2 regions of the Bradyrhizobium ferriligni genome follow, and region 2 is predicted to be linked to the other one. Evidence: predicted binding sites of a transcription regulator. Region 2 holds the regulator's gene; the other holds the start of a gene.

Region 1 (15,346 bases), on a different contig from region 2:
CACCGGCGTTCTCCGAGATCTGGCGGACCGGAGCTTCGAGCGCCTTGAGCACGATGTTGATGCCGGCCTGGACGTCGGCATTCGGGTTGGTGAGCCGGCCGACCGCCTTCTTGGCGCGCAGCAGCGCGACGCCGCCGCCCGGCACGATGCCTTCCTGCACCGCGGCGCGGGTCGCGTTCAGCGCGTCCTCGACACGGTCCTTCTTCTCCTTGACCTCGACCTCGGTCGCACCGCCGACCTTGATGACGGCAACGCCGCCGGCGAGCTTGGCGAGGCGCTCCTGCAGCTTCTCACGGTCGTAGTCCGAGGTGGTCTCCTCGATCTGCGCCTTGATCTGGCCAACGCGGGCGTCGATGTCCTTCTTCTTGCCGGCGCCCTTGACGATCGTGGTGTTTTCCTTGTCGATCACGATCTTGCCGGCGCGGCCGAGCATGTTGATCGTGACGCTCTCGAGCTTCATGCCGAGGTCGTCGGAGATCAGCTGACCGCCGGTCAGGATCGCGATGTCCTCCAGCATCGCCTTGCGGCGATCGCCGAAGCCCGGCGCCTTAACGGCGGCGACCTTGAGCCCGCCGCGCAGGCGGTTGACGACCAGGGTCGCCAGCGCCTCGCCCTCGACGTCCTCGGCGAGGATCAGGAGCGGACGGCCCGACTGCACCACGGCTTCCAGCACCGGCAGCATGGACTGCAGGCCGGACAGCTTCTTCTCGTGCAGCAGGATGTAGGCATCCTCGAGCTCGGCGGTCATCTTCTCGGCGTTGGTGATGAAGTAGGGGCTGAGGTAGCCGCGGTCGAACTTCATGCCCTCGACGATGTCGACCTCGGTCTCGAGCGACTTGTTCTCCTCGACGGTGATCACGCCCTCGTTGCCGACCTTCTGCATCGCCTGCGCGATCATCTTGCCGATCGCGGCATCGCCATTGGCCGAGATGGTGCCGACCTGGGCGACTTCGGACGAGGAGGCGACCGGCTTGGCGCGCTTCTCGATGTCCTTGATCACGGCCGCGACCGCGGTGTCAATGCCGCGCTTCAGGTCCATCGGGTTCATGCCGGCGGCGACCGACTTGGCGCCCTCGCGGACGATGGCCTGCGCCAGTACGGTCGCGGTGGTGGTGCCGTCACCGGCGGTGTCGTTGGTCTTGGAAGCGACCTCGCGCAGCATCTGCGCACCCATGTTCTCGAACTTGTCGTCGAGCTCGATCTCCTTGGCGACGGTGACGCCGTCCTTGGTGATGCGGGGAGCGCCGAAGCTCTTCTCGATGACGACGTTGCGGCCCTTCGGGCCGAGCGTCACCTTCACGGCGTTGGCGAGCACGTCGACACCGCGCAGCATGCGGTCGCGGGCCTCTCCGGCGAATTTTACGTCCTTGGCAGCCATTGATTTGAACTCCTGGAATGTCTGTGGATTGCTTGTCGCTCGTTTTTCTCGTCATTGCCGGGCTTGACCCGGCAATCCATCGCTTCAGAAGATTGATGGATGCCCGGGTCATCTAGCGCGAAGACGCGCTTCTGCCCGGGCATGACAGCGGAGGGCGCGGCGGCCCTCGGAGTCCAAGGCGTTACGCCAGTACGCCCATGATGTCGGACTCCTTCATGATCAGGAGTTCCTGGTTGTCGAGCTTGACCTCGGTGCCCGACCATTTTCCGAACAGCACGCGGTCGCCGACCTTGAGGTCGATCGGGATCAGCTTGCCGGCCTCGTCGCGGCCACCCGGGCCGACGGCGACGATCTCGCCCTGGGACGGCTTCTCCTTGGCCGAGTCGGGAATGATGATGCCGCCCTTGGACTTCTCCTCGGCATCGATACGCTTGACCACGACGCGGTCGTGCAGGGGGCGGAAGGTGGATTTAGCCATGACGTTCCCTCTTGGAGGCTCGGTTTCAGGTCCGGTTCATCGGGACCGGCGTTGGATGCCGGCCGGTCGGCGCTGGGCAGGACGCCCGGCGCTCTTAGCAATCGTGGTGCGAGAGTGCTAATTGTGGGCCGGGAAATATGGCTTGGCGCAGTTTCTGTCAAGCAAACGGGTTAAGGCCTTGGTGAGGCCAATATAGGATGGTGGACCAGAAACCAAATCGTAGCGATGACGTAATTTTGTCAGACGTCATTGCTCCGCCTTAAGTTTTACGCTTGGCTGCAGGACGGGTGCGGCCGGGACATAGTCGGGGGATGCATATGATCAGGTCACTCAACGCGCGATTGGTCGCACGGTTCGCGGCTGTTTCGGCGCTGACGACACTCTTGGGGGCGTGCGGCAGCATGAGCCTGCCGTCGTTGTCGTCGAACCCTGAGCCGGCGCCAGCCGAGCCGGGCGTAGCCCCCGAAATGCCCGCAAGCATCCGCGCCGACGAGATCGTCGGCCGCTGGGGTCTCGCCTCGTTCCAGAATCCCGCTGACCGCGCCCGCACCGAGGCCGCCGCGCGCGGCCAGTGCAAGCAGCCTTACGTGATCGGCGCCGGCCAGAACGGCGGCGTCATCATGCATCTGGCCGACCAGGCCACCCCGCAGGAACTGCGGCTGAAAGGTTCCCCGAGCGGCAAGAACTATATCGGCCCGCCAGGACCGACGCCCGGCGAGCAGGACCGCGAGATCGTCTCGTTCGACGGCCGCGTCATGATCACCCGCTTCGTCGACAAGGACGCCGGGGTCCGCTACGGCAACATGGTCTATGTCCGCTGCGCCCCGAGGGCGTAGTGGCGAGCTACTTCAGCATGAGATAGCGCCGCATCGGGGCGCACCTCTCCCCTTGTGGGAGAGGTCGGATCGCATCGTCAGATGCAATCCGGGTGAGGGGTCTCCCTCCGCGAGTGACCCTTTCGAGATTTGAGTAGGCGGCGACAACCCCTCATCCGGCGCGGATTGCATCCGCGCCACCTTCTCCCGCAAGGGGAGAAGGGAAGGAGACCCGCAAACGACGGTCTTATCGCCGCACGCCAACCCGATTGACGCCGCCATTCAAATTGCCGCCCGCATTGTGACGGACCGCGGCGCGCGCCACCGGACGAGGCCTGAGCACGACGCCCGCCCTCGCGACGCAACCCTGCGGGTAACCGACATACGTGCAGTAAACCACGGCCTTGGCCGGCGCTGGCGTGAGAGCGACAGCTGCAAACCCCAACATGAGGCTGGTCGCAATTCCCGCAGCCGTCACGGACTTGATCGAAGGAATGTTCGTCCGATGCATGGTGATCCTCCTCATCGCAGGCGAACCGAAAGGTGATCGCGCCGCTTCGGATGCGGCGCAAGCTATCGTCAGCGGCAAGGGATAGGTGACCTTGACGTAAATCAAGGCCGGGCGCGACTTGTCGTAGCGTGAGATCGATCTGCTTCATCATGAAAGAGGGCGGCTCGTTGAGCCGCCCTCTGCGATGCCGTTGCGCCGGCGCCGACGTCACTGACAGACGTACATGCGGCCGTCAGCCATCTTGGTCATCGTGCCAGGCTCGCAGCCGATGCCATTGGCTGCCTTGTACTCCGTCCATCCGGCGTATCCGTAATACGGACTGATCCTTTGGTAGGCTCGTGCCGGATAGTAGGGCCGGCCAAAGTAGGGATCCGTCTGGGCGGCATACGAATTGGTCCAATCGTTTGTGCCCCAGCCGGCATAGGCCGGCGCGGTAGCGGCCGCTGCGGCGACGGCTGCCGTAGCGGCGACACCCGCGCCAACCCCGTATCCGTACGCGGCGCGCCGGGTTTGACGACGCGCAACGCCCGCGACGCTCACGGGCGTCAGCGGTCGGCCCACACGCGCCTGGGCGCTTTCGACCGAAGCCGAAATGCCGCCCTGCTCAGACCAGGTGATGGAGAACAGTGTCGCACAGGCGAAAGTCGAGAATGCAATTGCAGTACTTCTGACAATTCTTTGCGTCATGTTCAATCTCCAGCGTTGAGTACTCCAGTGGCTCCACCCCAATCAGTGACAACAAGGCGCAATGCGCGCGAATGAATTGAGCCCGCCGCTGACCGTCACGGCGTCAAGGACGGTATGGTGCTCACGCAGCGTCTGCGAACAGCGAGCCTGAGTTCTTGAGATGCGCGCAGCGAGCGGCTGCAGAATTGTGACTGCGTGGTGAGCGGACGCACAAATCCCCGTTCGGGGGCGACCGGATTCACTCCGGAAGTCCGATGCAACCGGCACCCAATGTTGGCTCCCGGCATGCGCATGACGAATTTCCCTCATGCACATTATGCGTCAGCGACGCCGGATCTACCAGTCAATTTCCAACTGCAGCATTGGCACAAACTGCATGCGGTCGAGAGCGGCTCTGCCTCGGTTCTCGCTCGCCTCGACAAGGCTTGATCCATGTCAAAGGCCCTCAAGTCTTCGCATGAGACATTAGGTGACGATCATGCACGCCACGGAGCGGTCTTGCGGATGATACCCGCTTGACGCCGTGCTGAGCCATGCTTCAAACAAAAAACGCCGGCCCTCGGGCCGGCGTTTTTCGTCTGATCAGACAAAGCTCAGTTGAACATCGCGTCGATGTCGTCCTGCGAGGCGTGGCCGGCGTCGCCGTCGAGCTTCGGGCCGTTGAGCAGGCGGGCATCGCCCTCGCGGGTGTCGACGATCGCAGGGACGTGGGTCTTGATCGCGTCGACGCCGCCCCAGATGTTCATCATCTCGTTGATGTGCTGTTCGATGAACTTCATCGTCTGCATCACCTTGCTGATGCGCTGGCCGGTGAGGTCCTGGAAGTTGCAGGCCTCGAAGATCGAGACCACGCGCTCCTGAATATCTTCGCTGAGCCGCTTCTGCTGGTCGGGCGTGACGTTGTTCGCGAGCGCGCTCGCGGCCTGGTCGATCGCCTCCACCGCCTCGAGGATCTGCTGGGTCGCCTGTTCGGTGCCGCCGACCACGGCGCCGAGCTCGCCATTGACCTTGGCCATCTCCTCGCCGTTGAAGCTCTTGCCGTGCAGCACGGCGATCTCGCGCTTGGTGCGGCTGATCGCGTCGTGGATCAGGTCGAGCTCGACCTTGAGCTTCTCGCACTGTTCGACCTGCGCACGGTAGGTCTCGAGCAGCGCGTGGGTCTCGGCGACTTCGCGGGCGACCGCGGCATCGACGCTGTCGCCGGTGCGCTGTGCCGGTGCTGCGGCCATCTGGGCGCGGATCGAGCGAAGCTCGGCCATGATCTCGCGATGCATCGGACCGAGATCGGCGCCGCTGGAAACATCCTGCTCCGGCATCACAACCTCGCCCATCGCCTGCTCGACACGAAAACGCTTCCGCTTCACTGACATGATTTTCATTCCCGCCCCTTCACTGAAGTCCGTTCTAGACAGAGCGGATTTAACGTCAGGTTCACGCCGGAACTGTTTGCGCGGATAGCGCGCAAGCGCGGCGATACCGGCGATTAACCATGTCGCTTCACCGTTCACGCAAAATAAACGCTGTCACGGAAAACCGCGCTGCATTGCTGGCGTGGTGAATCGAAACGGCCGATCTGTTTACCAAACCGATGCGGTTTTCATTGCCTATTGACCACGTGCAACGGCGCAAAGTCGGCGCCCTCGCGCATCACGTCACGACGAAACCAGTACAGAGTACGTCGATGTTCAGGAAAACCACGCTTGCGCTGCTCGCCGGCGCGTCTTCTCTTATTGCCGTTCCCCATCACGCCATGGCGATCGACGCGGCAGCGCCCGCCGGGCCCGCCGTCATCTATGCCAATCAGGGCGGCGCTCCGCAGCCGCCGATGCGCACCGCCTATGTGCAGCCGCAGCGCTCCAACATGGGCGGCGGCTTCATCGAATTCCTGTTCGGCGATGCGCCGTCGTCGCAGGGTTATTCGCCGCAGCCGATGTATCAGCAGCAGCCCGGCTATTACGGCAACCGTCAGCTGCCGCCGATGGATCCGCAGCAGCAGATGCTCCGGCAGCAGGAGGAGGCCGCGGGCGATCCGGCGCAGCGTCCGTTCGATCCGAGATACGAAAAGCAGCTGGTCGACTATTCCGGCAAGGAAGGCGCCGGCACCATCGTCGTCGATACGCCGAACAAGTTTCTCTATCTGGTGCAGGGCGACGGCCGCGCGCTGCGCTACGGCATCGGCGTCGGCCGGCCCGGCTTCACCTGGGCCGGCGTGAAGACGATCTCCGCGAAGAAGGAGTGGCCGGCCTGGACGCCACCGCCGGAAATGCTGGCGCGCCGTCCCGACCTGCCGCGGCACATGGAAGGCGGCCCGGAGAATCCGCTCGGCGCCCGCGCGATGTATCTCGGCTCCTCGCTCTACCGCATCCACGGCTCCAACGAGCCCTGGACGATCGGCACCAACGTCTCGTCCGGCTGCATCCGGATGCGCAACGAGGACGTCATCGACCTCTACGGCCGCGTCAATGTCGGGGCCAAGGTCGTCGTGATGTGAGGTTGGTTTTGAAGCAGCTACCCCAAACATGGTGTCGTCCCGGCGAAAGCCGGGATCCATAACCACAGGCGGTTGTTACTGAGAGAAGCTGTAGCCCCAGCCGTGTCAAATCCCGCACGGTTGTGGTTATGGGTCCCGGCTTTCGCCGGGACGACGGAATCAAAACGGCCGCTCGATTGGAGCGGCCGTTGTCGTTTCAGCGATCGCGTTTACGCGTAGTTGCTGTCGTCACCGTCGCCGCCGCCATCGAAGCCGTCGTCATCATTGTCGAAGTCGTCGGCATCTTGATCATCGTCACTGTCCCGGTCGGCCTGCGCCTGGTCAAACGCGCCGGCGCGCGAGCCGCTGTCGCGGTTGGAGCCGACATCGTTGATCCCGGCGTCACGCGCCAAGTCGCTCGACGACTGGTCGCCGCCCCAAGGACGCGACCCGCCGCCGAGGCCGCCGGCATCGGCCATCGACTGGTGGCTGCCGCCACCCATCATGCCACGGATGCTGGAGAGCAACAGTCCGCCGCCGACCACGCCGGCCGCGGCCGCCGCTGCGGTGCCGAGGAACGAACCGCCGCCGCCACCGGGAGCGCCGCCGCCGAAGGCCGGCGGCTGCGGGCCGCCATAGCCCTGGCCGTAGGGTTGCGCGGGCTGGCCGTAAGGCTGGCCATAGCCGCCGCCGGCCTGCTGCATCGCCTGGCCCGAGTTCCAGACCGGGCGGCCGCCCGGATCGCGGCCGCCCATGTCGGGCGCCCGCACCGGCGGCACCGAACCATGCTGCTGGCCCTGTCCGCCGAAGATCGCATCGCGCATCGAATCGAGGAAACCGCCGCCCTGCTGCTGGGCTCCCTGCTGCTGGCCGACCGCAGCCTCGAGTTCCTGGATCCGGTCATGGGCGCGCTTCAGCGCCTCGTCCTGAACCAGCGCGGTCTGCACCAGCGCGTAGACCGCATTCGGCGCGCCGCGCAGGCCCTGCACGATCGCGGACATGGCCTCGCCGTCGCGCGGGGCATTCTCCAGCTTGGCGAGCCGGTCGAAGAGATCGTCGATCAGTTGGCGTTCTTGCGGTGTCATGGCGTTCTCCATTGCGCCGATCGAATCGGTGCGTCCGGGATGTAGGACTGGGTTTGTGGCGCAAGGAGTGGGGGCCAGAATTAAATTTATGTATGCGACAATACGACCGGCGGCTTTTCGTGAACCTTAGAGCGTTTTCGAGCGAAGCCTGCCCCGCACTTGATGCGGGGTGGGACCGGTTCAGGCCAGTGTAACTTTATTCAGGGCCAGCAGCGCGGGGAAATCGTCGCCTGCCAGATAGGCATGCTCGGTCTCGCGCTGCGTCGTCAGCGGGTCGAGGCTTTTCAGCGTCTCGTCGACGAAACCGGGATGGCACATCACAAGCCCGTCCGCCGGCATGCCGTCGAGGAAGCCCTGCATCAGCGCCGCGAAATCAATGCCGCGCGTAAAATCATAGGCGCCGGCGAAGGCCGGATTGAACCGCAGGCCCGCCCGCTGTGCCTTGATCCGGAATTGCGTGCTGAGCACGTTCAGCACCAGCGCCTTCGGCGCCGCCAGCTGCCGCGCCAGCGGGCCTTCGCGTCCGCACTGACGCACCCAGGCATCGGGCGCGCGCTCCTTCACGGCGCGCAGGAAGCCGTCGCGCACCTGCGGGAACAGCTGCGCGTGCTGATGACCGTCGACGAAGTCGGGTGCGCGGCCGAACAGATCATGGAAGGCGTCGAGCTGCGCCAGCACCTCGGCATGGACCAGTTCGGCGTCGAGCCGGTGCATCAGCCCGGCGCGCAGCAGCCGTGGGAAGGGCAGGAACATGTCGCCGTCGAGCGGGCGGAAATGCATCGTCAGCGGCCGGAACGGCGCGGTCAGCGTCACATGCAGCCCGATCGCGCAACGCGGGCTGTTCGCCACCGACGCCGTGAGCGCGCTGGCCGCATCGCGGCCGATCGCCGGCGTCACCATCATCACCGACGTCGCGTTGAGGCGGCCGCGCTCGATCAGATCGCGGATCGCGCGATTGACGCCGTCGCTCAAGCCATAATCGTCAGCACACAGCCAGATCCGGCGCGGCGTATCGGTGTTCATTCCGCGGCGGTCCGCTCGGAGGCATTTTGCGCCGCGCCGCCGTCGGCGTGCTTCTCGGTGTGCTCGGCGACGAAGTAGATCGGCCGCGCCTTCAGCTCGGAGAGGATCTTGCCGATATATTCGCCGACGATGCCGATCATGATCAGCTGCACGCCGCCGATCGTCATCATGCCGATCATCAGCGACGGATAGCCGGGGACCTGCTTGCCGGTGGTCAACACTTCCCAGAGAATCGAGAGGCCGAACAGGAACGCAGCGCCGGCGAGCAGCGCGCCGAGCAGGCTGGCAAAGCGCAGCGGCGCCACCGAGAACGAGGTCAGGCCCTCGATCGACAGGCCGATCAGCCGGCCGGCATTGAAGGTGGTGACGCCGTGCGCGCGCGGCGCCGGCTCGTAGTCGACGCGGATCTGCCTGAAGCCGATCCAGCTGGCGAGGCCCTTGAAGAAGCGGTTGCGCTCCGGCAATTGCCGCAGGGCTGCGGCCGCGCGCGGCGACAGCAGGCGGAAGTCGCCGGCATCCTCCGGAATCTGCTGCCGCGCGCCCCAGTTGATCAGCGCGTAAAAGCCGCGCACGGCCAGCCGCCGCGCGGCCGATTCATTGTCGCGATGCGCCTTCGCCGTGTAGACCACGTCGTAGCCGTCATCGATCCAGTGTGCGACCAGTTGCTCCACGAGCGTCGGCGGATGCTGGCCGTCGCCATCCATGAACAGCACCGCGCCGCGGCGGGCATGGTCGAGGCCGGCCATCAGCGCCGCCTCCTTGCCGAAATTGCGCGACAGCGACACCACCTGCAGGTCGAGCCCGTCGGCGGGCAGGCCGCGCGCGATCGTCAGCGTGTTGTCCGCGCTGCCGTCATCGACATAGATCACCTCGCAGGCGAGGCCGTAGCGGGCGCGCAGCGTCCTGGCGAGGCTGACCAGCCGCTCATGCAGCGCCGCAAGCCCGGCCGCCTCGTTGTAGACGGGCACGACGATCGACAGACCCTGCCCGGCGGCGGTCTTGGCGGTCGTGGTCAGGCTGGAAACGTCAGAGCCCAGCATCATCGATCAGGTTCCGGAACTAGAGCGTTTTTCGAGCGAAGTGGCCTTCCGCCTCGCACGAAGAAACCGCGTCAAAACGAGAGATCCCTCGAACACAATATGGTACCGCAGGGCAGCTGTCGCCAACATGAACGGCGTGGCCGCCTCATTGTCGCAGGAACGCCTCAAGCCGGGCGAACAGCGGGTTCTCGCGATCGAACACATAGTCCAGCGATACCACCGACACGGTTTCGGCGCCGTGCTCGCGCAGGAAGCTGCCGAGCGCGTAGAGCTTGCCCGGTGGGCAGTGCAGCGTAAGCATGCCCGACGAGGTCGGGCCGCCGAACGGGGCGACGACGCCGAAACGGTTATGCGCCTCCGAGAGCAGCGCATCGTTGCAGCCGGCGAAGCGGGTGCGGACCTCGCGATACTTGCTGGCGCGGGCGCGTGCCGCGATGTGGTCGAGGATGACGCGCGCGGTCTCGCGGGCGCCGGTCGACCAGTCGGCATCCCGCGACGCAACGAGGTTGGCCTGGCTGCGCAGCATGACGCCGTCGTCGAGCACCTTGAGCCCGTTGGCGGTGAGCGTCGCCCCTGTCGTCGTGATGTCGACGATCAGTTCGGCGGTGCCGGCGGCGGGCGCGCCCTCGGTGGCGCCGGCGCTTTCGACGATGCGGTAGTCGCCGACGCCGTGCCTGGCAAAGAAGCCGCGCGTCAGATTGATGTATTTGGTCGCCACCCGCATGCGGTGATTGTGCTGCTCGCGGAAGCCGGACGCGACGTCGTCGAGATCGGCCATGGTGCGGACGTCGATCCAGGCCTGCGGCACCGCGACCACGACATTGGCATAGCCGAAGCCGAGGCCTTCGATCATCAGCACGCGCTTGTCGGCATCGGGAATGCTCTCGCGCACCAGGTCCTCGCCGGTGACGCCGAGATGCACCGAGCCGCGAGCCAGATTGGCCGCGATCTCGCTCGCCGAGAGATAGGCGATCTCGACATTGTCGACGCCGGCGATGGTGCCGCGATAGTCGCGGGCGCCGCCGGCCTTCGACAAGGTCAGCCCGGCGCAGGCGAAGAAGCTTTCGGCGTTTTCCTGCAGCCGCCCCTTGGAGGGCACGGCGACGACGAAGGGCGTGCTCATTGGGCGCCTCCGAAGGAGGTGGCCTGGCCATGCCGGGTCATCGCCTCGATCCAGACCGAGAAGCCGACCGCGGGGATCGGGCTCGCCGAGCCGAGCTGCGTCATCAGCCCATCATAGCGCCCGCCGGCGACCAGCGGCTCGGCGCCGTTGCCCTTGGCGTGCAGTTCGAACTCGAAGCCGGTGTAGTAGTCGAGGCCGCGGCCGAACGCGGTGGAGAACCGGGTCCTTCGGATGTCGATGCCGCGCGCGGCCATGAAGCCGATCCGGCTCTCGAGCTGGTCGATCGCGGCGGCAAGGTTCAGTTTGGCGTCGGAGGCAAGCGCGCGCAGTTGCGCGACCGCGTCGTCGGGATCGCCCGCGATCGCCAGGAAGCGCTTGATGGTCGCGACCGCGTCGCGCGGCAGCGCGCCGCCCTTCAGCGTCGATTGCTCGAGGAAACGGTCGGCGATCTCGGCGACCGTGCGGCCGCCGACATTGGTGGTGCCGGCGATCGACATCAGATCGGTGACCAGCGCCAGCGCCGCCTTGCGGTCGGAGCCGGCCAGCGCAGCGAGCACGCCCTCATATTCGTTGCGGCCCGGCGCGGTCTTGAGCGTCAGCTGCTCGATGTCGTCGGTCAGCGAGACCTTGCGGTTGAAGTCCTTGATCAGCCGGCGCCGCCACACCGGATAGAGGTCGAGCGCATCGATCAGCGCGTTGAACAGCGCGACGTCGCCGGTGCGGATCTCGACGTCCTTCAACCCGAACGCCGTGGTCGCCTCCAGCGCCAGCGCCAGCATCTCGGCGTCGGCCGCGGCGCGGTCCTGCCGCCCGAACGATTCGATGCCGGCCTGCAGGAACTGGCTCGGCGCACCGCCGCGATAGCGGAACACCGGACCGAGATAGCTGAAGCCGGCGGGCTGGCCGGCGCGGGCGGAGGCGAGGTAGTCGCGCGCCACCGGGATCGTGAGGTCCGGGCGCAGGCAGAGCTCCTCGCCGCCCGGGTCCGTCGTCAGGTAAAGGCTCTTGCGGATGTCCTCGCCGGAGAGATCGAGGAACGGTTCGGCCGGCTGCAGGATCGCGGGCTCGGACCTCTGATAGCCGGCCTGCGCGAACGAGGCCAGCAGCGCATCCGCCCAGACGGCGGATCCGGCGGCGGATCGTGGTGCGGCAGCTTCGGTCATCTCGACGTCCAATAGGTCCGGACCAGGTTCCGGCGCGGGTTCCAAGGGTGGTTCGGGGCAGCCCTTACCATGGCCGGATCGGGGTTTCGACAGCGATCGGCCAAGTGGCTTAATGATTGCGTGCGTTAACGATTTTACGACGGCTTGGCTAGGGGCAGATGTTTGTCCTCGGCTTTCATCGGGCAAACGAGCTGCAGGTTCCGTCATCCCGGCGCAAAGGCTTCGCCTTTGTCGCTGGAGGCGCGAGCGCAGCGAGCCTCGAAGGATCGACGGCCACCAGCCGGGCCGTGCATCCTTCGAAGCTCGCCGAAGAGGCTCGCACCTCAGGATGACGGGGAGGGAGTGTGTGGCCCATTTCCTCGCCAATCCCCCAGTGCCGCCTGCACCAGTGCCAGCGCGGCGACGGCGGCGGTGTCGGCGCGCAGGATGCGCGGGCCGAGGGCGAGGCGGAGGATGGCGGGCTGTCGCAGCAGCAGCGCGCGCTCTTCATCGGCGAAGCCGCCTTCCGGACCGATCAGGACATCGATGCCGGCATTCGCAGCCGTTGCCGCCTGTAGCGCCCGCACCGGGCTTTCGACCTCGGCGGCCTCGTCGCAGAACACCAGCAGCCGCGCCTGATCGCGCCCTGCCAGGAAACGTTCGAGCGGAAGGGGATCGGCGACCTCGGCGAGCGAGATGATCCCGCATTGCTCGGCGGCCTCGACTACGTTGGCGCGCATCCGCTCGCTATTGACCCGCGACACCTGGGTGAAGCGTGTCAGCACCGGCACCAGCCGCGCGGCGCCCATCTCGACCGCCTTCTGCACCATGTAATCGAGCCGCGCATGCTTCAGCGGCGCGAACACATAGCTGACGTCGGGCAGGCGGTCCTGCGCGCGGGTCTGCGCTGATACCGTCAGCATGTCGGCCCGCTTGCGGCCGGAAATCTCCGCGCGCCATTCGCCGTCACGCCCGTTGAACACCAGCACGGCATCGCCGGCGTTAAGCCGCAGCACGTTGCCGAGATAGTTGCTCTGATCGCGTGCGAGCGGAACGGTTGCACCGGCGCCGAGCGGGGCATCGACAAACAGGCGGGGGCTGCGAAAATCGTGTTCAGGCATATCCGAGGCGGCTTCATTGCGGTGTGGCAAGTTTACCAAACTATGCGACACCGTAATCCCGCGGACTCGTCAGGAACTCGCCGGCCGGGTAGTAAGGAGGCGTCGATATATTGCTTCAGTCACCAAGTCATTTCTTTAGTCCAAAGGGGCCGCTTGCACGCAGCCCCTTTTGCTTTTCAGTCCCCCGTGCGCGGCATCGGGCCGTTAATCCAAACCGAGGCCTTGCCGAAAATCGCGTTCAGGCAAATTTGATGGTCCATTTTACCGCCGTTCGTAGCCTAAAGGCTTAGAATCGGGGAACAATTTAATGTGGCCGGTGTGGCCCTACGCCGCGCTGTCGCCCAAATCGACGGGTTGTTAAGGCCTCACAGGAATCGTAAAACGCCCCCAAAATTCGTTGCTTCGTTTTTGTTGCGCTGGGGTTGCCTGGACCTTTTGCCGGAGAAACACCCTCGATGATCCGCCGACTGATCGTGCTGACCGTTGCCGCGACCGCCCTGTCCGTGGGGCAAGCCGCCGCGCAGAGCGCCTTTCCGGCCCCGTTGCCCAACCAGGCCGGTAAGGCCGGCACCGCGTCCGACCCCGCGTTTCCGCCGGTCAATGGCATGCGTCCAAGCCAGGCCGGAACCGCCTCGGATTCCGCATTCCCGCCGGTCAACGGCGCGCCGGCGGCCAGGGTCGGTGCCACGCCGTCGGCATTTCCGAGCAGTGGCGCGGCCCCCATCGCCGGTGGCGGGCTGTCGTCGCCGCCTCCGCCGGGTGCGGGTGCGGGTGGTGGTGCCGCCGACGCCTGCATGAAGAATTTCACGCCGCTGCGTGAGGATGCGGAGAAGCGCGGCAAGGCGATCAAGGCGGCGAGCGATCGCCACGCCAGCCCCCAGGAGGCCTGCAAGCTGATCGGCAATTACAGCCAGGCCGAGATCAAGATGATCAAATATGTCGACACCAACGCGCAGAAGTGCGGAATTCCGCCGCAGATCGCCGACCAGCTCAAGGCCGGACACAAGAATACCGAAGCGCTGCTGAAGAAGGTCTGCAATGTCGCGGAGCAGGCGGCGGCGCAGCCGCGTGGGCCAGCGGGCCCGAGCTTGAGCGACGTGCTCGGTTCGTCCGCCTCGCTGCCGGAAGCGACGCCGACCAAGAAGGGCGGCAGCACCTTCGATACGCTGAACGGCAACGTCCTCACCCGTTGATGGATCACCCATGAGCGATGTCTCCACCCGCGTTGCCGATTCCACAGGCAACTGGGTGGATACCCATGCGCCGGTCTGGTCGCGGCCCTATCTGCGGCTTGCGCGCTACGACCGGCCGATCGGCTCCTGGCTGCTGTTGATGCCGTGCTGGTGGTCGGCGGCGCTTGCCGCCGGCGTCGCGCATGACGTGCGCTCGCTGCCGCTCGTGGTCCTGCTGTTCTTCGTCGGCGCCTTCGTGATGCGCGGCGCCGGCTGCACCTGGAACGACATCACCGATCGCGATCTCGACGCCAAGGTCGAACGCACGCGGTCGCGGCCGATCCCCGCCGGGCAGGTCACGGTGACGCAGGCGGTGGTCTTCATGGTCCTGCAGGCGCTGATCGGGCTTCTCGTGCTGCTGCAGTTCAACCGCTTCGCGGTGATGACCGGCATCGCCTCGCTTCTGATCGTCGCGATCTACCCGTTCATGAAGCGGATCACCTGGTGGCCGCAGGTCGTGCTCGGCCTCGCCTTCTCCTACGGCGCGCTGATGGGATTTGCGGTGACGCTCGCGCGCATCGATCTGGCCGCGATTGCGCTCTACGCCGGATCGATCGCCTGGGTGATCGCCTACGACACCATCTACGCCCATCAGGACGCCGAGGATGATGCGTTGATCGGCGTCAAATCCACCGCGCGCCTGTTCGGTGCACGCACCCATCGTGCGCTCGTGATCTTCTACGGTCTCGCCGTGCTCTTGATCGGCGTGGCATTCGCACTCGCGGGGGCGCGCTGGCCCGCCTGGATCGGCCTTTCGGCGTTCGCGCTGCATCTCGCCTGGCAGGTCCGGCGGCTCGACATCAGCGATGGCGCGCTCTGCCTGCGCATCTTCAAGTCCAACCGCGACGCCGGCTTCATCCTGTTCGCGAGCCTGGTCATCGACGCGGTGCTGCGCGCGGCGTAGCCGCGCTCCCTCACGCGGGTGTCTGACTCACCGGCCGAACCACACATTCGGTGTCGTCCCTGCGAAAGCAGGGACCCATAACCACTAACATTCATTGTTGAGCGAGGCTGGAACGACAAGTCGCGTCTCCACAACGTCGGCTGCGGCGTATGGGTCCCTGCTTTCGCAGGGACGACAGCGGTTGTGAGGCGAGCTGTGTACGAAGAAACGATAAAACTAATCCCGCGCGATGATCTCGCGTTCGCCGCGATGTACGCTGGTCCCATCGGGCCGGAAGCCCGCGCGGCGGCGGACCAGGAATTTCGGCCTTCGCGCGCGGATCGCGTTGCGGCGACGG
Region 2 (15,346 bases):
GAGCGGCTCGCGCTTCGGCTCGCCCAGCGTGAAGTGATCGCCGACCTCGTCGCGCACGGTGAGAGGTTGCACCGGCGCCACCAGCTCCTCGCCGCGCAGCGACAGCTTGTCGGGCGTGTAGTAGGAAATGCCGTGGCCGCGCTTTTGCGCCTCGAGCAGCAGCGCAAACGTCGAATCGCCGCGGATATTGATGCGCGCGATGGGATCCATCTGGACGGCGATCTTCAATTTCATAAGCGTGTCCCGCGAGGTCTTGAGGTTAATTAGGGCTGGCGTCGAATGCCGCTAACAGATGGCGCGGCAGGCTCTTCGGCGCAATCAGCACGGCGTCGAATCTGAGATCAAATTCGGCATGTTCGGGATGCGCCATCAGCCAGGCCTGGGCGGCATTGATGATGCGCAGCTGCTGCCGTGGCGTCACCGCATAGGCGGCGTCGTCGAGGCTGGCACGGGCCTTGACCTCGACGAAGGCCAGCAAGTTGCGCCGGCGCACCACCAGGTCGATCTCGCCGAAGGGGGTACGGAAGCGTCGTGCCAGGATGCGATAGCCCTTGGCGATCAGAAGGGCTGCGGCGCGGCTCTCGGCCGAGATGCCGGTCCGGAACGCCGCGACGCGCTCCGGCGAGGCGCTGTCAGTCTTCGCCATTTCCGTCCCCGGTGGTCTTCGCAAGCTCGAGGGCGCGGGCATAGACCTCGCGGCGCGGTCGGCCCGACAGCTCGACCGCATGGGCGACCGCATCCTTGACGCTGCCGCGGGCGAGCTGCGCCCGCAGCAGATCGTCAAGTTTATCCTGGTCCATCACCCCGGCATCATCGGCCGGCGGTCCGATGACCAGCACGAACTCGCCGCGTGTTTCCAGCGCGTCCGCGCTTGCCGCCAGCTCGGCGACCGGCGCGCGCGTGATCTGCTCGTGCAGCTTGGTCAGCTCGCGGCAGATCGCGGCATCGCGGCCGGCCATGATCGCAGCGAGATCGCGCAGCGTGTCCTGTACGCGATTGCCCGATTCGAACATCACGAGCGTCGAATCGACCCTCGCCAGCTCGTTGAGCCGTGCCCGGCGCGCGTGCTCCTTCGCGGGCAAAAATCCCTCGAAGAAAAACCGGTCGGTCGGCAGGGCCGCGACCGACAGCGCCGTCAGCACCGACGATGGCCCCGGCACCGCGATGACGGCATGCCCGGCGGCGCAGACGTCGCGCACCAGCTTGAAGCCGGGATCGGAGATCAGCGGCGTGCCGGCATCCGAGACCAGCGCGATCGCGGCGCCCTGCGCCAGCCGCTCCAGAATTTTGGGACGGGCCTGGACCGCGTTGTGCTCGTGGTAGAGCGCGAGCTCGGCGGCGATCGCGTAACGCTCGGTCAGCCGGCGGGTGATCCTTGTGTCCTCGCAGGCGATGACGTCGACACCGGCCAGCGTCTCCAGCGCGCGCAGGGTGATGTCGGCGAGATTTCCGATTGGGGTCGCGACCAGATGGAGCCCGGGTGCGGCCCTTGGCGCGGCCAATTGCTGGCCGCCGATCGAAAAGGTTCTGGCCGCAGCGCCTGTCGTGGCATCCGAATGGTGGAGGGAACTGGCTTTTGCGCGCATAATGCCAATCTAGAGCGTTTTCGAGCGAAGTGGGTACCGGTTCGCGTGAAGAAAACGCGTCAAACCGAGAATCTGGAGCCCCGTTCCGATTCAATCGGAACGGGATAAGCTCTAGAGGGATGGCGGCGCTAGCGCCATATCTGCAAACGGCGGTGACGGAACGCTGCCTGAGGGGGGGGAATGGAGGCCGCGGCAAGGGCGCCGCGGGGCCATAATCCTTTTGTTTTAGTTAACTATTCGCCGAGAATATGCCTGAATCCACCCGCCTCATCAGAGCTGGATGGAGTCCTGGCTGATCACGGTCGGCCAAGAGAAGAGAGACGATGGAAGGCCCGCATCACCGCAAGTCCCCGCCGTCGGGCACCACCCGGCGGACCGCGCTCGGCCTCCTCGTGGGCGCGCCGCTGCTGACGGCCTGTTCCGGCGTGCAGCAAAGCTTGAGCCAGTTTTCCAGCCCGCTCGGCGGCAACCAGGAAGGCGGTCCTGCCGGCCCGCAGCAGCAGCCGCAGGCGGTCGGCACCGGGCAGGTCAAGATCGGGCTGATCCTCCCGCTATCGGCTTCCGGCAATGCCGGGCTTGCCGCCCAGTCGATGCGGAACGCGGCCGAAATGGCGCTGGCGGAATTTCAGAACCCGAACATCCAGCTCCTGATCAAGGACGATGGCGGCAGCCCGCAGGGCGCGTCGCAGGGTGCCCAGCAGGCACTGTCCGAAGGCGCCGAGATCATTCTGGGACCGCTGTTCGCGGGCTCGGTGCCGGCCGTCGCGCAACTGACGCGGCCGCGCGGAACCTCGGTGATCGCGTTCTCCACCGATTCGAGCGTGGCCGGGCGCGGCGTCTATCTGCTCAGCTTCCTGCCGGAATCCGACATCAATCGCATCATCGACTACTCGGCGGGGATCGGAAAGCGCTCGTTCGCCGCGATGGTGCCGGACAATGCCTATGGCAACGTGGTCGAGGCCGCGTTCAAGCAGGCGGTCGGCCGCAAGAACGGCCGCGTCGTCGCATTCGAGAAATATGGCGCCGATCGCGCGACGCCGGCGCGAACCGTGGCGCAGGCGCTCGGCCAGGCCGACGCGCTGCTGATCGCCGACGATGGTGATTCGGTCGTCGCGACCGCCGATGCCTTGACCGCGGCGGGCGCCAATCTGCGCAACATCCAGCTGCTCGGCACCGGGCTGTGGGACAATCCGCGGGTGTTCGCGAGCCCCGTCTTGCAGGGCGGCCTCTACGCCGCGCCTGATCCGTCCGGCTTCCGCAGCTTCGCCGGCCGCTACCGCAGCAAATATGGCGGCGAGCCGGTGCGCACCGCGACGCTTGCCTATGATGCGGTGGCGCTGATGGCGGCGCTCGCGCGCACGCAAGGGGCGCAGCGCTTTGCGCCGGAGACGCTGACCAATCCATCCGGATTCGCCGGTATCGACGGTCTGTTCCGCTTCCGCTCCGACGGCACCAATGAGCGCGGCCTTGCGGTCATGAAGGTGGCCTCGGGCGGCGCTACTGCGGTTGCAGGTTCGCCGAAGAGTTTTGGGGCTTAATTTTCGTCAGGCGGCGGCCTGAAATCGCGCTAAAGCACCCGCCAGCTACTGTGCATGGGGTTGTTTTCGATATTTTGGCGCCGTGCAGCTAGGCCGCGAGATCCGCGACGACGGCGTCGAGCACCGGGAATCCCGACTTCGTGACGCGCAGCCGTCCGTCGGCATCGACGGCGATCGCGCCTTCCTCGCGCAGCATCGCGATCCGGTGCGGGTCGAGCTGGCGGCCGGAGAGCTTCGCATAGCGCTTGGGATCGATGCCCTCGGCGAGCCGCAGCCCCATCAGCAGAAACTCGTCGGCGCGTTCTTCGCTGTTGAGGCTGTCATCGCTGACGACGCCGTGGCCGCGCTCCTCGACATTCAACAGCCAGGCCTCGGGGCGCCGCTCGGTCGCGGTCGCGTGCCTGACGCCGTCGATGTCGAGCCTTCCATGTGCGCCGGGGCCGATGCCGGCATATTCCTCACCGCGCCAGTAGACGAGGTTGTGCTTGCACTCGGCGCCGGCACGGGCGTGATTGGAGATCTCGTAGGCTGGCAATCCCTCGCGGGCGCAGACCTCCTGCGTCACGTCGTAGAGCGCGCGCGCGGTCGCTTCATCCGGCGTCTGCAATTTGCCGGCGGCATGCAGCCCGAAGAACGGCGTGCCTTCCTCGATCGTGAGCTGATAGAGCGACAGATGCTCGGCCGCTTCCGAGATCGCCTGCTTCAGTTCATCGGCCCACATCCGCGGCGTCTGGTCGGGACGGGCATAGATCAGATCGAACGAGTAGCGGTCGAATGCGCTTCGCGCGATCGCGACCGCGTCGAGCGCCTCGCGCGCGGTGTGCAGGCGGCCCAGTGCCTTCAGCGAAGCATCATCCAGCGCCTGCACGCCGAGCGAGACGCGGTTGACGCCGGCTGCGCGATAGCCGCGAAAGCGCGTCGCCTCGACGCTGGTCGGATTGGCCTCGAGCGTGACCTCGACATCGCGCGAGACCTGCCAGTGCTTGCCGATGGCATCGAGCACGGCACCGACGGTCTGCGGCTGCATCAAGGAAGGCGTGCCGCCGCCGAGGAAGATCGAGGACACCTGCCGCCCCGGCACGCGCGTGGCCGTCGTCTCGATCTCGCGGGCGAACGCGCGCACGAAGCGCTCCTCGTCGACGGGCGCATGCCGCACGTGGCTGTTGAAATCACAATACGGGCATTTCGACAGGCAGAACGGCCAGTGCACGTAGACGCCGAAGGCTTCTCGGTCAGCGTGGCTCAAGGCAGATCTCCGCGAGCTTCACGAAGGCGCGGGCGCGATGCGACAGGCCGAGCCCGAGCGGCGGCAGGCCGTGCTTCTCGATGCTGGTCATCTCGCCGAAGGTCCGTGTGTAGCCGTCGGGCAGGAACGCCGGATCATAGCCGAATCCGGCGGTGCCGCGCGGCGGCCAGACCAGGGTTCCATCGACGCGGGCCTCGACCTCCTCGAGATGATCGTCCGGCCAGGCCACGCACAACGCCGATACGAAGTGCGCCTTGCGCCGGTCCGGTGCGGTGGCGCCGCGTTCCTGCAGCAGCCGTTCGATCCGCGTCATCGCCGCCATGAAGTCCTTGCCCTCGCCGGCCCAACGCGCCGAGTAGATCCCGGGCGCGCCGTCGAGCGCGTCGACCACGATGCCGGAATCGTCGGCGAAGGCGGGCAGTCCGGTCGCCTTCGCTGCCGCGATCGCCTTGATCGCCGCGTTGGCACGAAAACTGTCGCCGGTCTCCTCGGGCTCGGCGAGGTCAAGCTCGCCGGCCGACACCACCTCCACGCCGTGCGGCGCCAGCAGTTCCCGCATCTCGGCAAGCTTGCCGGGATTATGGGTGGCGATGACGAGCCTTCCGGTGATTCGGCGGTGCATGACCAATCTGACTACGCCACCGCGATCTTTTGCAAGTCGACCAGACGCGCGACACCTTTGCGCGCCAGCGCCATCAGCGCCAGGAACTCGCCTTCCGAGAACGGCGTCTTCTCGGCGGTGCCCTGCACCTCGATGATCCGGCCGTCACCGGTCATGACGAAATTGGCGTCGGTGTCGGCTTCGGAATCCTCGGCATAGTCGAGATCGAGCACCGGCGTGCCCTGGTAGATGCCGCAGGAGATCGCCGCCACGTTGTCGCGCAACACATTGGTCTTCAGCATGTTGCGGGTCTTCATCCAGTTGATGCAGTCGGCCAGCGCCACCCAGGCACCGGTGATCGAGGCGGTGCGGGTGCCGCCGTCGGCCTGGATGACGTCGCAATCGACCGTGATCTGGCGCTCGCCGAGCGCCTCGAGATCGACGGCCGCGCGCAGCGAGCGGCCGATCAGCCGCTGGATCTCGACCGTCCGGCCGCCCTGCTTGCCGGCCGAGGCCTCGCGGCGGGTGCGTTCCAGGGTGGCACGCGGCAGCATGCCGTATTCGGCGGTGACCCAGCCGCGGCCCTGGCCCTTCAGCCACGGCGGCAACCGCTCTTCCAGCGTGGCGGTCACCAGCACATGGGTGTCGCCGAACTTCACCATGCAGGAACCCTCGGCATATTTGACGACGCCGCGTTCCAGCGACACGGGACGCAGTTCATCGGGTGCACGGCGGCTTGGCCGCATGAAATCCTCCAGAAATCCGAGAAAATTGGCTGGCCGTGCTTGTAGGAGGGGGAAGGGGCAGCGGCAAGGGTTTTCGGCCCCGGTATGGTCCGGTACCACGGGGCCGAATGCATGCTTGTCATCGGCCTCCCGGATCGACAAATTATGCAGTAATTGTGAGGGACTGGAGTGTGACTCACCACGATCCGATTGGCCTGATCGCGCCGCATGCCGGGCTCGCCCAGCTCAACGAGCGTTCGCGCGACATTTTTCGTCAAATCGTCGAAAGCTATCTTGCGACCGGCGAGCCGGTCGGTTCGCGCAACATTTCGCGCCTGATCGCATTACCGCTGTCACCGGCCTCGGTCCGCAATGTGATGTCGGATCTCGAGCAGCTCGGTCTGATCTATGCGCCGCATACATCCGCCGGACGGTTACCGACCGAACTCGGGCTGCGCTTCTTCGTCGATGCGCTGATGCAGGTCGGTGACCTCACCGAGGCCGAGCGTCAATCGATCCAGACCCAGCTTGCTGCCGTCGGCCGCGCGCAATCCGTCGAGGCCGCGCTTGGCGAAGCCCTGACGCGGCTGTCGGGGCTGACCCGTGCCGCGGCGGTGGTGTTGACGCAAAAGTCGAATGCGCGGCTGAAGCACATCGAGTTCGTGCGGCTGGAGCCGGAGAAGGCGCTGGTCGTGCTGGTCGGCGAAGACGGCCAGGTCGAAAACCGCGTGCTGGCGCTGCCGCCGGGTGTTCCATCCTCGGCCCTGACCGAAGCGACCAACTTCCTCAACGCGCGGATCCGCGGCCGGACGCTGGCTGAAGCGCGGCTCGAGCTCGAGACGGCATTGACGCAAAACCGCGCCGAGCTCGATCAGCTCACGCAAAAGGTGGTCGCGGCGGGCATCGCGAGCTGGTCCGGCGGCGAGAACGAGGACCGCCAGCTGATCGTGCGCGGTCACGCCAATCTGCTCGAGGACCTGCATGCGCTCGACGATCTCGAGCGCATCAAGTCGCTGTTCGACGATCTCGAAACCAAGCGCGGCGTGATCGATCTGCTCGGCCGCGCCGAACGCGGCGAGGGCGTGCGGATCTTCATCGGCTCGGAGAACAAGCTGTTCTCGCTGTCGGGTTCCTCGACCATCATCGCGCCCTACGGCGACGCCCAGGGGCGGATCGTGGGCGTCCTCGGCGTGATTGGACCGACGCGGCTGAACTATGCGCGGGTGATACCGACGGTGGACTATGCCGCTCGCATCGTCAGCAAGATGCTCGGCGGCTGACCGGAGGGCGATTTCGCTTTCATTTGACGGGTTTTCTTCACCCAAGCCGGAGATGCCAGTTCCCGAAACCGGTATGTTGCGCTTGATTTTCGCCGCCCAAAGCACGATATCCCGGCAAGCAATCCCCAAGATTTGAACCGACGCGAGTTTTCGAGAAGGCAAGCCATGACCGATCCGAACCGGGCCAATGACAACACCGAGAATTCGGCGCCGACGGGTGAGCCCGTGGTCTCGAAGCCCTACATCATGCCTGACGAGCCCGAGGCCGGATCGGCGGAGGCGCTGGCCAAGGAACTCGCCGAGGCGCGCGACCGGACACTGCGCACGCTGGCCGAGATGGAGAATCTCCGCCAGCGCACCCGCCGCGAGGTCGCCGACGCCAAGACCTACGGCATCACCGGCTTTGCTCGCGACGTGCTCGATATCGCCGACAACCTGCAGCGCGCGCTCGATGCGGTGCCGGCCGAGACCAAGGAAGCCGCCGATCCCGGCCTGAAGGCGCTGATCGAAGGCGTCGAGCTGACCGAACGTTCGCTGCTCAACGCGCTGGAGAAGAACGGCGTCAAGAAGTTCGACCCGATCGGCGAGAAGTTCGATCCGAACTTCCAGCAGGCGATGTTCGAGGTGCCTGATCCGTCGGTGCCGTCGGGCACCGTGGTGCAGGTCGTGCAGGCCGGTTACATGATCGGCGAGCGCATCCTGCGTCCGGCACTGGTCGGCGTCTCCAAGGGCGGCGCCAAGGCCGTCCCGACGGCCGACATCACCGCCTGATCCGTCCAACCCCGGCTGCCCGTTTGTGAGCTCGCGGATTGCGCGGGCTCACGGTCGCGGCTTCTCGTGTGCCTTCGGCCAATAGGTGCCGAAGCTCCAGAGATTTCCTTCCGGATCGCGGCAGGCGAAGTCGCGGCTGCCATAGTCGGTGTCTCGCAGTTCCATCTCCATCTTTGCGCCGCTGGCCTTGACCTTCGCGTGCAGCGCGTCGGGATCGTCGACGGCGATATAGATCGAGTCCGTGCGGCGGTTGTCGAGGTCGCCGACCAGCCTGCCATATGCGTCGTCGCGGCTCTGGCCCAGCATCAGCATCGAGGAACCATAGGCGAGCTCGGCGTGATGGATCACGCCGCCATCGCGGTAGACGACGTGTTCGGTGAACCCAAGCACCGTCGTGAGCCAATTGGTCATCGCCTCGGCGTCCTTGCAGCGCAGGGTCGGATAGATGCGGGGCGGTTCGATGTCGTGCGTCATGGTCGCTCACCTCCTTGGCTGACGGCGCCATCCTGCACGAGGCAACGTGGCGTCGGCTTGAAGGTTTGTTACCAGTCCGCCAGCCCATCGTCGGCGTGAACCAGCCGGCGGTCGGTCAGCGCCTGGCGGCGCGCCCAGGCGGTTGGCGGTTCGCCCGCGAACTCGACGAACTCGCGGGCGAGATGGGCCTGGTCGGCATAGCCGCTTTCCGCCGCGATCCCCGCCCAGCCAAGCGCGGCGCCGCTTTGTGCCAGCCGGCTCGCCCGGTGAAACCGCATCATGCGCGCCAGCGATTTGGGGGCGAGGCCGAGCTCGGACCGAAACCGGCCGGCCAGATGCTTGCGGCTCCAGCCGATCTCGTCGGCCAGTGCCGTGATGCTGACAGCACCGGCCGAACGCGCCAGTTTTCGATAGGCGAACGCGACTTCGGGAGACGGCGTGTGGCCGGCGCGGCGCAGCACGAACGCCTCGATCAGGTCGAAGCGGCGCTGCCAGCACGCCACGGCGCCGAGCTGCTCGCGCAGACGACGGCCATCACGGCCGAGCACATCGCCGATATCGACCATGCGCCCGACGAGGTCGGTCACGGCGCCGCCGAAGAAGCTGTAGGCGCCGAGCGGGGTGAAATCGACCTGCACGCAGGCAGCGTGGCCGTCGGACTCGATGTAGACAGGCCCGGCATGCAGGCCGGCGGCGAAGCTGAGCTGACGATCGGCCGCACCGGGCTCGCGCGACAGCGCGATCAGGAACGGCGAGCCGAAACTGATGATCAGCGGGACGATCAGCGGCGCGGTCTGCCGTTGCGCGAACCGGCCCGTCGCGGTCTCGCGATAACCGGTGATCCGGACGATCAGGCCCGCCAGGCGCGGCGATGGCAGGCGCTGCGCGAGATCGAATGCAAGGGGTGACGCAGACGCGGCCATGCGGATCTCGCGAGGCTGCGTCTTACGCGATATCCGTGGACTGGATGCGCTTGACGCCGGCCTTGGCCATGTCGTCCCATGCCTTGGCGAGCGATCCCTGGGTGTCGATGCCGCGACAGGCGTCTTCCACCACATAGGTCTCGAAGCCGGCCTTGCGCGCATCGAGCGCGGTCCATGCCACGCAGAAATCGGTGGCGAGCCCGGCCACGAAAACCCGCTCGACGTTGCGCGCCTTCAGATAGGCGGCGAGCCCGGTGGTGGTCTTGCCGTCGGCCTCGGTGAAGGCGGAGTAGCTGTCGACGTCCTTGTGAAAACCCTTGCGGATGATCAGCTCGGCCTGCGGGATCGCGAGTTCCTTCGACAGCGAAGCGCCATCGGTGCCCTGGACGCAGTGGTCGGGCCACAGCACCTGCTTGCCATAGGCAAGGTCGACGGTCTCGAACGGCTTCTTGCCGGAATGGGTCGAGGCAAAGGAGATGTGTCCGGGCGTGTGCCAGTCCTGCGTCATCACGACATTGGCGAAGCTCTTGGCGATCCGGTTGATCACCGGCACCACCTGCTCGCCGTCCTTCACCGCGAGGCTGCCGCCGGGCAGGAAGCAGTTCTGGACGTCGATCACGAGCAGCGCGGAGCCGTCGTCGGGCTTGATGGCAGCCGCCCAGAGATGTTTTGGAACCAGCGCCGCAAGCGCCAGCGTACCGAGCCCTGCAACGACCTGTCGTCGATCCAACATCGCGCCCTCCTCGCTTTGGTAGCCGCGCGAGGAGGCTAGTTCCGTTCGTGGAGCTGCGAAAGGCCGATTTTTCGGCGGGCCTGTCAGCCGCGCGGCTGGATGCCGTCGCGCACCGCGCGGAAGCGCGGGAAGGCCTTCTCCCAATCGGTACGCGGGGAGCTGCCGATGATGCGCATCGATGTTTGCGCGCCGAACCGCAGCCACTGCACGATGGTCACCGGGGTGTTGTCCTTGCCGCTGACGGCGTCGATGCGCGTCTCGAAGCCGGGCTGGCCGTCGATCCGGATCGGTTCGGACATGGTGATCCGCCCGTCGCGTACGCCTGGGATCGTGGTGGCGATCTGCTGGGCGAAGCGACCGCGATCATCTGGTGTGGCCGGGGCCGAGCCGATGATGCCAAGCAGCATGAAGGGCTTGGTCTCAAGGCCCTTGTCGTCGCCGTCGGCCATCAGCAGCGCCGCGCCCGGCGCCAGCATGCGGACATTCTTGAAGCTGCTGAGCTCGGTGACCTTGAACGGCATCATGCCGAGCTGTTCGTCGACCGGCACCTCGCTGCGGATCTGGGCGGTGGCGAACATCTGCCGCACGGCATCGTCGGTGTAGATCTTGCTCGCGTTCTCCGGCACCTGCACCGCGACATAGCCGGAGAAGGTCGGTCCCGGCAGGATCATGGAATAGCGCCGCACATTGGTGGTGCCGTCGCGCGCGCTCTCCACGGTGTAATAGGCAAGGCCGGCCGGCGTCTCGAGGCTCTCCGGTTTGATGTTTCCGCTACCGGCCGGGTTGGCCTTGAAGGCGCTCACGACCTCGTTGTAGGCGTCCGCGGGTAGATCGGCGATCAAGACCTTCACGCCCTGGTCCTCGGTCTCGAAGCCGATGAACGACTTGGCGCGGTTGAGGCCCACCAGCGGCTTCATCCCGACATGCGCGCCCGGCGGAAACACCACGTCGGCGGCAAAGCCACGACAGGTGGCAGCAAGCAGCAAGGCAACCGCAACGAGAAGTCGAAAAGGCGTCATGGGGGATCTACCGGTTTTGCTTGGTGGCCGCGCAACGGGGCCGGTGCAGGGCTGGATGGCCTCTTTCAGTCGGACCGCTTTTAGCGGTTTTGATGACCCTGCAACAGGCCGCCAAAGCCCCGCTCCGGGCCTGCAGGCCCGATTCCATGGGCTTTTCGTCCCGATTGGCTGGCACTTCCCGGTTTCCCGACGTTTCCGACGATCGGCCGCCAGCGGCCAAACAGCGCGCCCTCGGCCTGTGCGCAGCTCTCGCATACGACGTTTGTGAGTGTTCACTCAACAGCGCCGACGTCGTGTAGCGGATGTTCGCGGTCGACGTCGGGCCGCATCATTGCCGATTTGTTAACTTGGATCGGGCTTGAACCGGCGCCGCAGTCGGGCTGACACAATCTTTCAAACGTCAGTCTTTTCAGGCCTCAACGTTGCGTCCAGTCCTTGCGGGCAGGACCCTCTCTCCTATATCAGGCTCACCGTCGCAATATCGCGAGTATGTGAACGTCTGGGGGTTCGGTACGGAGCGCCGTCAGGGCCCAACCAACCTGCCGTAGCAAAGAGGATATGAAAACCATGGGTAAGGTCATTGGGATCGACCTCGGCACCACGAATTCGTGCGTCGCCGTAATGGATGGCAAGAACGCCAAGGTGATCGAGAATGCCGAGGGCATGCGGACGACGCCGTCGATCGTTGCCTTCACTGACGATGGCGAGCGCCTCGTCGGCCAGCCGGCGAAGCGCCAGGCGGTGACCAATCCCGAGCGTACGTTCTTTGCGGTGAAGCGCCTCATTGGCCGCCGCTATGACGACCCGATGGTCGAGAAGGACAAGAAGCTCGTTCCCTACAAGATCGTCAAGGCATCGAACGGCGACGCCTGGGTCGAAGCCGATGGCAAGACCTATTCGCCCTCGCAGGTCTCGGCCTTCATTCTGCAGAAGATGAAGGAGACCGCTGAGGCGCATCTCGGCCAGAAGGTCGAGCAGGCTGTCATCACGGTTCCTGCCTATTTCAACGACGCGCAGCGTCAGGCCACCAAGGACGCCGGCAAGATCGCCGGTCTCGAAGTGCTGCGCATCATCAACGAGCCGACGGCTGCCGCGCTCGCCTACGGTCTCGACAAGTCGAAGTCCGGCACGATCGCTGTGTACGACCTCGGCGGCGGCACCTTCGACGTCTCGATCCTCGAGATCGGCGACGGCGTGTTCGAGGTGAAGTCGACCAACGGCGACACCTTCCTCGGCGGTGAAGATTTCGACATGCGCCTGGTCGGCTATCTCGCCGACGAATTCCAGAAGGAACAGGGCATCAACCTGCGCAACGACAAGCTTGCCTTGCAGCGCCTGAAGGAGGCTGCGGAGAAGGCCAAGATCGAGCTGTCGTCGACCACGCAGACCGAAATCAACCTGCCGTTCATCACGGCTGACCAGACCGGTCCGAAGCATCTGACGATGAAGCTGACCCGCGCCAAGTTCGAGGCGCTGGTGGCCGACCTCGTCGAGAAAACCATCGAGCCGTGCCGCAAGGCGCTGAAGGATGCCGGCCTGACCGCCGGCGAGATCGGCGAAGTGGTGCTGGTCGGCGGCATGACCCGCATGCCGAAGATCCAGGAAGTCGTGAAGCAGTTCTTCGGCAAGGAGCCGCACAAGGGCGTCAATCCCGACGAGGTCGTCGCGATCGGCGCTGCGATCCAGGCCGGCGTGCTGCAGGGCGATGTCAAGGACGTGCTGCTGCTCGACGTGACCCCGCTGTCGCTGGGCATCGAGACGCTGGGCGGCGTGTTCACCCGCATCATCGACCGCAACACCACGATCCCGACCAAGAAGAGCCAGGTGTTCTCGACCGCCGAAGACAATCAGGGCGCCGTCACCATCCGCGTCTTCCAGGGCGAGCGTGAAATGGCGGCCGACAACAAGATGCTCGGCCAGTTCGACCTGATGGGCATTCCGCCGGCTCCGCGCGGCATGCCGCAGATCGAGGTGACCTTCGACATCGACGCCAACGGCATCGTCAACGTGTCGGCCAAGGACAAGGCGACCGGCAAGGAACAGCAGATCCGGATCCAGGCATCCGGCGGTCTGTCCGAGGCCGACATCGACAAGATGGTCAAGGACGCCGAGGTCAACGCGGCCGAGGACAAGAAGCGCCGCGAGGCTGTCGACGCCAAGAACCATGCCGACGGTCTGGTTCATTCGACCGAGAAGGCTCTGGCCGAACACGGTTCGAAGATCGCCGACACCGAGCGCCGCGCGATCGAAGACGCCGTCAGCGACCTCAAGGAAGCGCTGAAGGGCGACGACGCCGAGGCGATCAAGGCCAAGACCAACACGCTGGCGCAGGCTTCGATGAAGCTCGGCGAGGCCATGTACAAGCAGCAGGCCGAGGCCGATGCGGCCAAGGACGCTGCCAAGGATGACGTTGTCGACGCGGAATTCACCGAGGTCGATGACGACAAGAACAGCAAGAAGTCTGCTTAAGCGGATTTGCGATCATGACCCTCACACCAATGAGCACGCGCCGCGTCTCGGAGGAGTGGGGGTCATTTTTCTTTAAGGCGATCGCTGCATCTTCCAGACAGGCGCAATCCTTGACGCGATCCTGAGCGCAAGCTTCGGCGATCGCGATGAACTTCGGACGGAATTGAAGGATGTCCACCAAGCGCTGCTATTACGAGACCCTCGAGGTTGAGCGGAACGCGGACGAGACCAAGCTCAAATCGGCTTTCCGCAAGCTCGCGATGAAATGGCATCCGGACAAGAATCCGGGCGACGCCACCAGCGAAGTCCGGTTCAAGGAAATCAACGAAGCCTATGAGGTGCTGAAGGACGGCGACAAGCGCGCCGCCTATGACCGCTTCGGCCATGCCGCGTTCGAGCAGGGCATGGGCGGCGGCGGTCCCGGCTTCGGCGCCGGCTTCGCCTCATCCTTCTCCGACATTTTCGAAGACCTGTTCGGCATGGCCGGGCAGCGCCGCGGCGGCGGCCGCGAGCGCGGCGCCGACCTGCGCTACAACATGGAGATCACGCTCGAGGAAGCCTTCCAGGGCAAGACCGCGCAGATCGAGATCCCGGTCTCGGTCACCTGCGAATCCTGCTCGGGCACCGGCGCCAAGGCCGGCACCAAGCCGAAGACGTGCTCGCATTGCGGCGGCGCCGGCCGTATCAGGCAGGCCCAGGGCTTCTTCACGTTGGAGCGGACCTGTCCCGGCTGTCAGGGCCGCGGCCAGATGATCGAGGATGCCTGCACCTCCTGCGCGGGTTCCGGCCGGGTGACGCGCGACCGCACGCTGTCGGTCAACATTCCCCCGGGCGTCGAGGACGGCACCCGAATTCGTCTCGCCGGCGAAGGCGAGGCCGGTGTCCGCGGCGGACCGCCGGGTGACCTCTACATCTTCCTGTCGCTGACCACGCACCAGTTCTTCCAGCGCGACGGCGCCGACCTGCACTGCCGCGTGCCGATCTCGATGGTGACCGCAGCGCTCGGCGGCGAGTTCGAGGTGCCGACCATCGACAAGGGCAAGACCAAGGTGAAGGTGCCGGCCGGCACCCAGTCCAGCCGGCGATTCCGCATCGCATCAAAGGGTATGCCGGTGCTCCGTTCGCGCCAGACCGGCGACATGTATGTGCAGGTCGTGGTCGAAACGCCGCAAAATCTGACCAAGAAGCAGCAAGAACTGCTGATGGAGTTCGAAAAACTCTCGTCCGGCGCAACCCAGCCGGAGGCAGCGGGTTTCTTCTCTAAGGTCAAGGACTTCTTTGGCAATCGCTCCGTCTAGCCGCAGTCGTTATGCTTGACCGTAACGACTTCGACCTATACGTCTTTGTGACTGTTTTCTGACAACCGCTCGATTGTGCGGTCCCCGCCTGGTAGCGACATGCCTTTGCAATCGTCCGTGCGTGCGTCGAAGAAGCCCCTCCGTCTCGACGACGAGGTTCGATTTCTCCGTTCATGGATGGAGAAGCCGCTGCATATGGGCGCGGTGATGCCGTCCGGACGGCTGCTCGCCCGCACCATGGCGCAATATGTCGATCGTGACGCCGAAGGGCCGGTCATCGAACTTGGGCCCGGCACCGGGGCGATCACCAACGCGCTGATCGAGCATGGCGTCGATCAAAAGCGTCTCGTCCTGGTCGAATACAATCCCGGCTTCTGCGCGTTGCTGCGCGAACGCTATCCGCAGGCCAGGGTCGTCCAGGGGGATGCCTACACGCTGCGCGATACTGTGTGGGAGGTGCTGAAATCTCCCGCCTCGGCCGTGGTCTCCGGCCTGCCGCTCGTCACCAAGCCGATGCTGACCCGCCTGAGGCTGGTCCGTGACGCCTTCCTGGCGCTCGCGCCCGGCGCGCCGTTCATTCAGTTCACCTATTCGGTGGTGCCTCCGATTCCGAAGTCGCTGCCGGGCGTGTCCACAGAGGCCTCCGAGCGGATCTGGATGAACCTTCCGCCCGCGCGGGTCTG

What was found. The regulator HrcA, encoded in region 2, represses chaperone genes, less so after heat shock. The targets are predictions, from matches to a motif close to GTTAGCACTCNCNNNNNGNGAGTGCTAAC.
Region 1: AC1VNY_RS31760 (co-chaperone GroES) is a predicted target of HrcA. The motif match lies at 1,950-1,978, and genes of this name have one in related genera.

What each region holds. Positions count from the first base shown of each region.
Region 1 covers NZ_JBXEJO010000066.1:8,311-23,656, reverse strand. Annotated here, with positions in the region: gene groL (chaperonin GroEL) at 1-1,378, opposite strand, end outside; gene AC1VNY_RS31760 (co-chaperone GroES) at 1,560-1,856, opposite strand; gene AC1VNY_RS31755 (hypothetical protein) at 2,174-2,692, shown strand; gene AC1VNY_RS31750 (hypothetical protein) at 2,919-3,182, opposite strand; gene AC1VNY_RS31745 (hypothetical protein) at 3,118-3,267, shown strand; gene AC1VNY_RS31740 (hypothetical protein) at 3,390-3,869, opposite strand; gene AC1VNY_RS31735 (protein phosphatase CheZ) at 4,463-5,239, opposite strand; gene AC1VNY_RS31730 (L,D-transpeptidase) at 5,551-6,360, shown strand; gene AC1VNY_RS31725 (DUF2076 domain-containing protein) at 6,570-7,424, opposite strand; gene AC1VNY_RS31720 (ChbG/HpnK family deacetylase) at 7,605-8,447, opposite strand; gene AC1VNY_RS31715 (glycosyltransferase family 2 protein) at 8,444-9,490, opposite strand; gene hisG (ATP phosphoribosyltransferase) at 9,633-10,610, opposite strand; gene AC1VNY_RS31705 (ATP phosphoribosyltransferase regulatory subunit) at 10,607-11,773, opposite strand; gene AC1VNY_RS31700 (16S rRNA (uracil(1498)-N(3))-methyltransferase) at 12,097-12,873, opposite strand; gene AC1VNY_RS31695 (hypothetical protein) at 13,329-14,066, shown strand; gene ubiA (4-hydroxybenzoate octaprenyltransferase) at 14,077-15,009, shown strand; gene AC1VNY_RS31685 (DUF6101 family protein) at 15,226-15,346, opposite strand, start outside.
Region 2 covers NZ_JBXEJO010000017.1:27,342-42,687, reverse strand. Annotated here, with positions in the region: gene gshB (glutathione synthase) at 1-234, opposite strand, end outside; gene AC1VNY_RS12400 (YraN family protein) at 260-646, opposite strand; gene rsmI (16S rRNA (cytidine(1402)-2'-O)-methyltransferase) at 633-1,586, opposite strand; gene AC1VNY_RS12390 (penicillin-binding protein activator) at 1,910-3,124, shown strand; gene hemW (radical SAM family heme chaperone HemW) at 3,213-4,370, opposite strand; gene rdgB (RdgB/HAM1 family non-canonical purine NTP pyrophosphatase) at 4,357-4,992, opposite strand; gene rph (ribonuclease PH) at 5,004-5,717, opposite strand; gene hrcA (heat-inducible transcriptional repressor HrcA) at 5,888-6,976, shown strand; gene grpE (nucleotide exchange factor GrpE) at 7,142-7,747, shown strand; gene AC1VNY_RS12360 (VOC family protein) at 7,796-8,221, opposite strand; gene AC1VNY_RS12355 (helix-turn-helix domain-containing protein) at 8,290-9,144, opposite strand; gene pncA (bifunctional nicotinamidase/pyrazinamidase) at 9,167-9,877, opposite strand; gene AC1VNY_RS12345 (hypothetical protein) at 9,961-10,896, opposite strand; gene dnaK (molecular chaperone DnaK) at 11,464-13,365, shown strand; gene dnaJ (molecular chaperone DnaJ) at 13,536-14,663, shown strand; gene AC1VNY_RS12330 (class I SAM-dependent methyltransferase) at 14,763-15,346, shown strand, end outside.